Regions from separate parts of the Pseudomonas sp. OIL-1 genome, predicted to be linked through region 2. Evidence: riboswitches for the same ligand, from Rfam matches in the RefSeq annotation. Region 2 holds a riboswitch; the other holds the start of a gene.

Region 1 (4,918 bases), 890 kb from region 2:
CGGTAATGCGCGTACCGGGCGAGGCGACAGCCCTTGCCGCTTCTCCGATGGTATCCGTCATGGCTTGGGTGGTGTTGGGGTTGATGACGCGGATATGCATGGCTTTGGCCTGTTTCTGGATTTGTACACAAAGTTTGAGTTTAATTGTATACAATCGATCCGGTCAAAAAGATAAAGATACGGTCTGTTTATCGGAACAAATAAGTGGCGGATGTCTGGACGCCACGATTTTTCAACAGATATAAAAGGTTACGCAGTCATGAGTATCAGCGCCCCTTATCCACGGGATCTCGTCGGCTACGGCCGGAATCCGCCGCATGCCAAATGGCCGGGTCAGGCCCGTATCGCCGTCCAGTTCGTGCTCAACTATGAAGAGGGCGGCGAAAATTGCGTGCTGCATGGCGACAGCCACTCGGAACGCTTCCTCTCGGAAATCGTCGGCGCTGAGGCCTTCCCTGCGCGACATATGAGCATGGAGTCGATCTATGAATACGGCTCGCGCGCCGGTGTGTGGCGGATTCTCAACGAGTTTGAAAAGCGCGGGCTGCCGCTGACGGTGTTCGGCGTGGCCATGGCTCTCGAGCGGCACCCGGACGTGGCGATGGCGTTCAAGGAACTGGGGCACGAGATTGCCTGTCATGGCTGGCGCTGGATTCATTACCAGGATGTACCTGAAGCCATAGAGCGCGAGCACATGCAACGCGCCATCGACATATTTGAGCGCCTGTACGGCGAAGAGCCGCAGGGCTGGTATACCGGTCGCGACAGCCCCAACACGCGCCGCCTGTTGCTGGATGAGGGCAGCTTTTTGTATGACAGTGATTACTACGGCGACGATCTGCCGTTCTGGACGCGCGACGCGGACAGTCAGGGCGAGCTGCATGATCACTTGATCGTGCCCTACACGCTGGACACCAACGACATGCGTTTTGCCGCGCCGCAGGGGTTCAACACCGGCGATCACTTCTTCAACTACCTGAAGGATGCGTTCGACGTGCTCTATGCCGAAGGCAGCGAGCAACCGAAGATGCTCTCGGTCGGGCTGCACTGCCGCGTGATTGGGCGCCCGGCACGCTTCCGCGCGTTGCAGCGTTTCCTTGATTACATCGAGGCCCACGACCGGGTCTGGGTGACACGCCGTATCGACATTGCCCGTCACTGGGCCGAACATCATCCTGCTCCAGCCGCCGTATAAGGAATCACCATGGCCCAGCGTCCGAACGAACCCAGAACCTATTTCGCCCCCACCGGTGGGCATCCGCCGCAAACGCAGCTGCTGACTGACCGCGCGGTATTTACCGAGGCCTATGCCGTCATTCCCAAGGGCGTGATGCGCGACATCGTTACCAGTCATTTACCCTTCTGGACCGGTACGCGCCTGTGGGTGTTGTCGCGGCCGTTGACCGGTTTTGCCGAGACCTTCTCGCAGTACATCATGGAAGTGCAGCCCGGTGGCGGCAGCGACAAGCCGGAAACCGACCCTCAGGCCGAGGCCGTGCTGTTCATCGTCGAAGGCGAACTGGATCTGACCCTGAACGGCGAGCTGCATAGCATGCAGCCGGGTGGCTACGCGTTCATTCCGCCCGGCAGTGACTGGACGGTGCGCAACAGTTCTGACACCACTGTGCGCTTTCACTGGATTCGCAAGGCCTATGAGAAGGTCGAAGGGATCGATGTACCGGAGGCCTTCGTCACCAATGAAAACCTGATTGATCCGCTGGTCATGCCCGACACCAACGGCTGCTGGAGCACCACGCGCTTCGTCGATACTCAGGACATGCGCCACGATATGCACGTGAATATCGTCAATTTCCTGCCTGGCGGCGTGATTCCCTTCGCCGAGACCCATGTGATGGAGCACGGCCTCTATGTACTCGAAGGCAAGGCCGTGTACCTGCTGAACAAGGATTGGGTGGAAGTGGAAGCAGGCGATTACATGTGGCTGCGCGCCTTCTGCCCGCAGGCCTGCTATGCCGGTGGCCCGGGGCCCTTCCGTTATTTGCTGTACAAGGACGTCAACCGCCACATGAAACTTCCGAACTACGGCCGCTGAGCGAGCAAGCAGATGAGCGAACAACTGTTACAGCTGACGGCTGAGCCCCTGACGCCCGAGGCCTTCGTGGCCTTTGGCGATGTGATTGATCATCGCCGCGCCGAGTTCTTCATGATCAATAGCGGGCGCACCCGCCGTTATCATGATCTGGCCAGGGTCGAAACCCTGGGCGAGGAAGCTCGAACGCTGATCAGCATCTTCATCAGCCAGCCGGTGCAGATGCCGCTGGAACTGACGTTCCTCGAACGTCACGCTCTGGGCAGTCAGGCCTTTATACCGCTGCATGGCGAGCGTTTCGTTGTGGTCGTCGCACCGTCGGGCGACGTTATTGACCCAACCCAGGTGCGCGCCTTCGTCACCGATGGCCGACAGGGCGTGAACTATCATGCCGGCACCTGGCATGCGATCCAGTCTGTGCTCGATTCAGAGGGTGAGTTCCTGGTGGTGGATCGTGGCGGCGCCGGGCACAACTGCGACGAGCATCCGCTTGCGGTACGGGTGACCCTGGCTTAACGACCTCAGGGCGAGACGCACCAGTTCGTCCTTTACATCCTGTTTCAAAACTCCTAACCTTCCGCCTGCTTCAGGTTCCTGCCAGTAATTGGTGGGTGAAACTGGGAAGCCGGTGCGTCTGCTTCAGACAATTCCGGCGCTGCCCCCGCAACGGTAAATGAGTGCCGGCCACTACGGTGTGCCAGGCGGATGATCCAGCAAGACCACTGTGCTTCGCATGGGAAGGTCGGATCATCGGAGTTATCCACTCATGAGTCCGGAGACCGGCCTGTCGCATGTCACAGTAGTGCGGCGGGCACTGCGGGTGGAGCGATTTCATCTGTGTCGAAACCGTTTGCCCCTGTCCGTCGCGGCTGCTTTTAACCAGCCATGCCGTACGGGTGAGTACGGTGACGGAGCACCGATGAAATTTGCACGCACAACCCTGGCGCTGGCCCTGACGGCCGCTGCCTGCCTGTCCCATGCCGAATCCCTTTCCCTGAATGATCAGGTCGTTACCGCAACGCGGACCGGCCAGTCCCTTGGCGCCAGTCTGGGTGCGGTTACCCGCATTGATCGCGCCGATATTGAACGTCTTCAACCAACCGATCTGCCGGATCTGCTGCGCCGTACGCCTTCGGTGAGCATCGTCAACAATGGCGGGCCGGGCAAAGCGGGCAGCATTGGTATCCGCGGTAGCGGTTCCGGGCATGTGCTGGTGCTGATCGATGGCGCGCGCATTGGCTCGGTGACGAGTGGCGATGCGGCGTTACAGAATCTGCCGGTGGAGCAGATCGAGCGCATCGAGATCGTGCGTGGCCCGCGCTCCAGTCTGTACGGCTCCGATGCCATTGGTGGGGTGATCCAGATCTTTACCCGCCGGGGCAAGGGCGGAGAGACTAGGCGCTGGATGTCGCTGACGGCGGGTAGCCGTAATCACCATGCCGGCAGCGCTGGCATATCCGGTGGGGTGGGCGATGGCTGGTACAGCCTGGGGGTTACCAGTCTGTCGACCCGGGGTATTGATGCGCGGCCGAGTCATGGCGAGCCGGATCATGACGGGTATCGCGAGCTGTCTGGCAATGTCCGCGCGGGTTACCGTTTCGATAACGGTCTGGAGCTGGAAGGCCATGTGCTGGAGTCCCATTCCAGCAATGACTACGACTCTGGCTTCAAGGCCAACTCCGATGCGGTGCTGACCATCCATGGCGTCAATGCCCGTTTTGCGCCGCTCAAGTCATGGCGCGTGTCGCTGCAGGCTGCACGCAGTGAGGACAAGAGCGACAACTTCAACGGCAGCACCTTTTTCAGTCGCTTCGATACCCGCCGTGACACGCTCGGCTGGCAGAACGATATCGATCTGGCGCCCGGTCATCTGCTCACGGTGGGCTATGACTATCTGGCCGATGAGGTCAGCAGCACCACCGAATACAGCGAGTCCCAGCGCGGTAACCACGGCTATTACGCGCAGTATCTCGGCCAACGCGGTATGCACGAATGGCAGGCGAGCCTGCGCTACGATGACAATGAACAGCACGGCGAGCACACCACCGGCAATCTCGGCTATGGCCTGACGCTGTCCGATAACCTGCGATGGGTGGCCAGCTACGGTACCGCATTCAAGGCGCCGACCTTTAACCAGCTGTACTACCCCGGCTTCGGTAATCCGGACATCAGCGAAGAAACCTCCCGCAACCTGGAAACCGGTCTGCGCGGTCAATACGATTGGGGTCAGTGGTCGGTCAATCTGTTCCGCAACGAGGTGGAAGATCTGATCGCCAGCGTAAACCTGGGCGGCGGCATCTATCTGGCGGAGAACGTCGACAAGGCGGTGATCAAGGGTATCGAGTTCGAGATGGACAGCCAGTGGCTGAACTGGGACTGGCGCACCAACCTGACCTTGCAGGACCCCGCGAACCGATCTTCCCGTCCTGGGCAGGGCGATCTGCTCGCCCGCCGCGCAGAGCAGCTGTTCAATCTGGATATTGATCGCCGCTTCGGGCGTATCGGTGTCGGTGCCAGCCTGCATGCCGAAGGCCGCCGCTGGGATAACGCTTCCAACACTACCGACCTGCACGGCTATAACACCGTCGACCTGCGTGCCACCTATTGGTTCAGCCACGCCTGGCGGCTGCAGGCGCGGGTCAGCAATCTGTTCGATAGCCAATACGAAACCGCCGCCAGCTATCAACAGCCAGGCCGGGCCGGTTATCTGACTGTGCGCTACCAACCACTTTAAAGGAGCCCCTGAATAACTACTGCGCTCGGTCATGCTGCGTTGAAATCCTCGTCAAATTGCTCATTTACAGCACGTAAACTGCGCATTCTCGTCGGATTTCGCCTTGCCTGACCTTCGCTCGCTACGTTCTTCAG
Region 2 (4,918 bases):
TCTGGGCATGGCTATCGCATCGCGCCTGCAAGGACTGGATCGCCGCTCGGTCGCTGTGATTGGCGATGGCGCGATGACCGCCGGCATGGCCTTTGAAGCCCTGAACCACGCCTCCGATGTCGGCGCCGACATGCTGGTGGTATTGAACGACAATGACATGTCGATTTCGCGAAATGTTGGCGGACTGTCCAACTATCTGGCGAAGATTCTTTCCAGCCGCACCTATTCGCATATGCGAGAAGGCAGCCGCAAAGTGCTTTCCAAGATTCCAAAGGCGTGGGAACTGGCGCGTCGTACCGAAGAGCATGCCAAGGGCATGCTGGTACCTGGCACTCTGTTTGAAGAGCTGGGCTGGAACTATATCGGCCCCATCGATGGTCATGACTTGCCGCTGCTGATCAGCACCCTGCGCAATATGCGTGGGTTGCCCGGTCCGCAACTACTGCACGTGGTCACACAGAAGGGCAAGGGCTTCTCTCCTGCCGAAGCAGATCCCATTGGCTATCATGCCATTACCAAGCTGGAGCCCTCCCGCTCCGCCAGCCCTCCAAGCGGCCCGGCGAAGCTGAAGTACTCAGCAGTATTCGGTCAATGGTTGTGCGATATGGCTGCGCTCGATAAACGCCTGGTCGGTATCACACCGGCTATGAAAGAAGGCTCGGATCTGGTCGCTTTCAGTGAGCGCTTCCCCGACAGGTATTTCGACGTCGCCATCGCTGAGCAGCATGCAGTGACCCTGGCGGCGGGCATGGCCTGTGACGGTGTGAAGCCAGTGGTCGCGATCTACTCTACCTTCCTGCAACGGGCCTATGACCAGGTCGTTCACGATGTCGCCGTGCAGAATCTTGACGTGTTGTTTGCCATCGACCGTGCCGGATTGGTAGGCGAAGACGGCCCGACCCACGCCGGCAGCTTCGATCTGTCGTTCCTGCGCTGCCTGCCGAACATGATGATCATGGCGCCAGCCGACGAGAATGAGACCCGGCAGATGTTGACGACCGGCTTTCTGCACCACGGCCCGACCGCCGTGCGCTATCCGCGCGGTACCGGCACAGGCGTAGCCATAGATTCCATGCTTCAGCCCCTCCCCATCGGAAAGGGCATCGTCACCCGTCAGGGTCAGCGAGTAGCCATTCTGTGTTTCGGCACCCTGCATGCCAATGCGCTGGTCGCTGCTGAAGCGCTCAACGCAACAGTGGCCAACATGCGCTTTGTGAAACCACTGGACACCGAGCTGATCAATCAGCTGATCGAGCAGCACGAGCTGCTGGTCACGCTTGAAGAAAACGCCGTGATGGGTGGTGCCGGCAGTGCGGTGAATGAATGGCTCATGGCTCATGGCATCAATCAGCCGGTACTCAATCTGGGATTGCCGGATATTTACGTCGAACATGCCAAGCCCTCGGAAATGCTTGCCGAATGCGGGCTGGATGCAGCCGGCATCGAGCGCTCGATTCGCGACAGGCTTTCCCTCCCCCCCGTCATCAACCACGCTTGACCTCTACTGGCAAAGCGCCTAGAGTCCTCTCCGCTTCCAGTCGCACTGGGTGCCTGGTAGTTCAAACTGCCAGGTGAAACGGGAAGTCGGTGCAACCCCGACGCTGCCCCCGCAACGGTAAAGGATCGCAGGCCTGCCTGCCGGTAATGTCATCCGCCACTGTGTTTCGTACATGGGAAGGCGACATTATCCTGGGGATTTTCACCAAGAGAATCCCACGATCCTGAGCCCGGAGACCGGCCCTGTGCGAAGACTCTATTCGGTGCGATATGTCCTTGTGGGCGCGCTGGATGGATTCGTAGCTGAGGTGTCGCGGAGGGCGTCACCCGGTCGGTGCATGCTGCCCTCCGTCACAGGCAACTCCACTGGCTCCTCGCCCTCCTCAAAAGCTTCTTTTGAGGATCAACATGAACAAGTTCGCCCTGTTTTTTCCCGCCATGCTGGCGTCCGCCGTCACTGCAGCCAATAGCCTCGACTTGCCGGATACGGTAGTTACTGCCTCGCGCATGGCACAGCCGACAATGAGCAGCCCCGCCGCGAGTAGTATATTTGATCGCGCCGATATCGAACGTCTGCAGCCGTCCAGTGTGGCTGATCTGCTACGCCGTGTACCAGGCGCTTCGCTGACCACCAATGGCGGGCTTGGGAGCCTGACTACATTATCGTTACGCGGGACCAGTGCAACCCAGACGCTGGTGCTGGTCGACGGACAACGCATCAGCAGCGCTTCAGCGGGACAGCCAAGTCTCGAGTTCCTCGATATCGAACAGATCGAGCGTATCGAAGTGATCCGCGGCCCTCGCTCAGCCGTTTACGGATCTGATGCAATCGGCGGCGTGATTCAGATATTCACCCGCCAGGGCGAGCCCGGCCTTCGTCCGCGACTCAAACTCGGAGTCGGCAGCAATCAGAGCTTCGTTCGCAGTGCCGGCCTTTCCGGCGGCGACCAGCGCACCACCTTCGACCTCGGCGCCACGCTCAGCGAAACAGCCGGCATAGATCGCACCCGCCACAACACCGGCGGCGATGAAGACCGCGACGGATTCCGGAACCGCGCTTTCAATCTCAGCCTCAACCACAACTTCAGCGACAGACTTAGCGGTGGCATCAAGCTCGCCGAACAGACAGGCAATACTGAATATGATCTGTTCGGAAACCCCGAGGATGATTTCGCGCTGAGCACGGTCTCGACGCACCTGCAGTGGGATGTAAGCGAAGCCTGGACGACCCGTCTGGAGGCCGGACATGCCGAGGATAAACGCGACAGCATCTATGACCTGGCCACTTATACCTACAACACCTACCGCGACTCAGCCAGCTGGCTGAATACGTTGAGCGTAGGCGATCAGCATCGGCTACAGCTGGGCATCGACTGGTATGAAGATCGCTTGCGGAGCAACTCCGCATTCACGCAGACCGAGCGCTACAACAATGCAGCCTTTATCCAGCATCAGTTCAAGGGCGAAGGCTTCACCACCGAGCTCGGCTGGCGGCATGATGATAACGAGCAGTTCGGCCACCACAATGCTTTCAATGCCGCTGTAATCCTGCCTGTGACCGCTAACCAGCAGCTTGTCGCGTCCTACGGTGAAGGCTTCCGCGCACCGACCTTCAACGACCTGTACACGAGCTTCGGCGCTAACCCGCTGCTCCAGCCTGAAGAATCACAGACCTATGAGTTGCAATGGCGCGGCCAGCACGATGGCGCTGAGTTGCAGGTGGCGGCGTACCGCACTGATATTGACGACATGATCCTTCTGGATCCATTTTTCGTTGCCCAGAACATCAGCCAAGCGCGCATCCACGGACTCGAAGCCAGCCTTGGCAAGCATCTGTTTGGCTGGGATACCTTGTTGGCCGCTGCCTGGCTGGACCCGCGTGAGCGCAGTACCGGCAATCAACTGCCACGACGCTCCAAGCGAACGCTGAGTCTGGACGCAGACCGTCAGCTTGGCTCGTTCGGCGTAGGCTTCAGCGTGATCGCCAATAGCGAGCGATTCAACGATCGTGAAAACGAGCAGCGGCTGCCTGGCTTTGGCACTCTGGAGCTGCGCGGTCATTGGCGCGCTACGTCCAGCCTGCGTCTGGATGCCAAGCTTAGCAATGTGCTTGAACGGGATTACGGCGTGGCGAACTACAGCACCGGCGGTCGAACCTATGCGTATCAAGAGGAAGGACTGAATGCACGACTCGCTGTGAGCTGGACCCCGGAGATCTAGCGTCAGGGCAGCCGGCAGCCGCAAAGCTGCCGGGCGCTTGCAGGTGCTCCCCCAGGTGCCTGTAAGACTGACGTTTCCGACAGAGCTGATCACCCTTTGTCTAGTACTGAAAACTTCCTGCAATAAATACTGTCGATACTTGGGCTAACCCCCAAGTCGCCGGCAGTCTTCCATGTTCAACAACCGTACCCGCGCACTCATCGTCGTTCCCTTGCTGGCCATCTCCTGGCTGGTTTACACAGGGCTCGACAGTACACCTGAGCCCGAAGAGGCCTTGCAGACGCTGGTTTTTCTACGGCATGCCGAGAAGCCTAACGATGGGCTTGGACAGCTGAACTGCCAGGGCCTGAACCGTTCCCTGGCCTTGCCCGCATTACTTCCGGAACGCTTCGGCGCGCCTGATTACGTATTTGCCGCCAATCCCGACAGAAGGGTGGAAGAAGGACCGGACGACGCGGAATTCAACTACCTGCGCCCACTGCTGACCATCGCCCCCACTGCTATTGCCCACGGGCTACCGATAAACACCTCGTTCAATGCCAACGACGTCGGGGATATCGTGGATGAGCTGACCGACCCGCAGTACCGCAACAGCACCATTTACACCGCCTGGTCCCGGGGATACGTGTCGGAAATCATGAACGAGCTGCTGGAGGAGGTGGACGCGGACGAAAGCCTGGCCGTCGACCGCTGGCACCGGGAAGACTTCGACAGTGTCTATGTCATCAAATTGCATTGGAGAAATGGTGTTGCTAAAGCCTCGCTGGAAGCTCAAGCGCAAGGCCTGAACGATACCGGATCAGCCTGTCCCGGCGAGCCACAGCAAGCGACGCCTCAATTGGCGGCCCGCGACAATTCGCGCTGACGCGCGATCAATTCGCAAAGTTGCGCAACGCCATCCAGCACATCTGGCGTCGGTCGAACCAGGCGGTCACTGTCGAGCACATGCAAGCCGTCCTGGCGCACCGCATTGAGTTGCGGAAACCGCCGCCAACGGTCGAGCCATTCTGTTACGGCCTTGCCGTCGTCTGCCAGAACCAGAATCAGATCAGGGTTAGCCGCCAGCACGCCCTCCCGGCCGACCTGCGGAGCCAATCCTGGCAAAGCATCGAATACATTGATCCCACCGCAGTGATTGACCGCATCACCAATCAGCTGGTTTCCGCTGACGGTGTATATCGGATCGTCCCATAGCTGGATA

The links. Region 2 has a riboswitch for cobalamin ahead of G3M63_RS06575 (TonB-dependent receptor domain-containing protein). Riboswitches for the same ligand answer to the same signal wherever they lie in the genome.
Region 1: linked by a shared signal. The riboswitch ahead of btuB (TonB-dependent vitamin B12 receptor) and the one ahead of G3M63_RS06575 (TonB-dependent receptor domain-containing protein) in region 2 are both predicted to bind cobalamin.

The regions. Positions count from the first base shown of each region.
Region 1 is NZ_CP048629.1:504,670-509,587, reverse strand. Features, by position in the region: gene G3M63_RS02330 (aspartate/glutamate racemase family protein) at 1-100, opposite strand, end outside; gene puuE (allantoinase PuuE) at 266-1,195, shown strand; gene G3M63_RS02320 (bifunctional allantoicase/(S)-ureidoglycine aminohydrolase) at 1,205-2,053, shown strand; gene G3M63_RS02315 (ureidoglycolate lyase) at 2,066-2,566, shown strand; cobalamin riboswitch at 2,622-2,853, shown strand; gene btuB (TonB-dependent vitamin B12 receptor) at 2,970-4,784, shown strand.
Region 2 is NZ_CP048629.1:1,395,662-1,400,579, reverse strand. Features, by position in the region: gene dxs (1-deoxy-D-xylulose-5-phosphate synthase) at 1-1,498, shown strand, start outside; cobalamin riboswitch at 1,529-1,758, shown strand; gene G3M63_RS06575 (TonB-dependent receptor domain-containing protein) at 1,906-3,717, shown strand; gene G3M63_RS06570 (histidine phosphatase family protein) at 3,890-4,582, shown strand; gene G3M63_RS06565 (cobalamin-binding protein) at 4,552-4,918, opposite strand, start outside.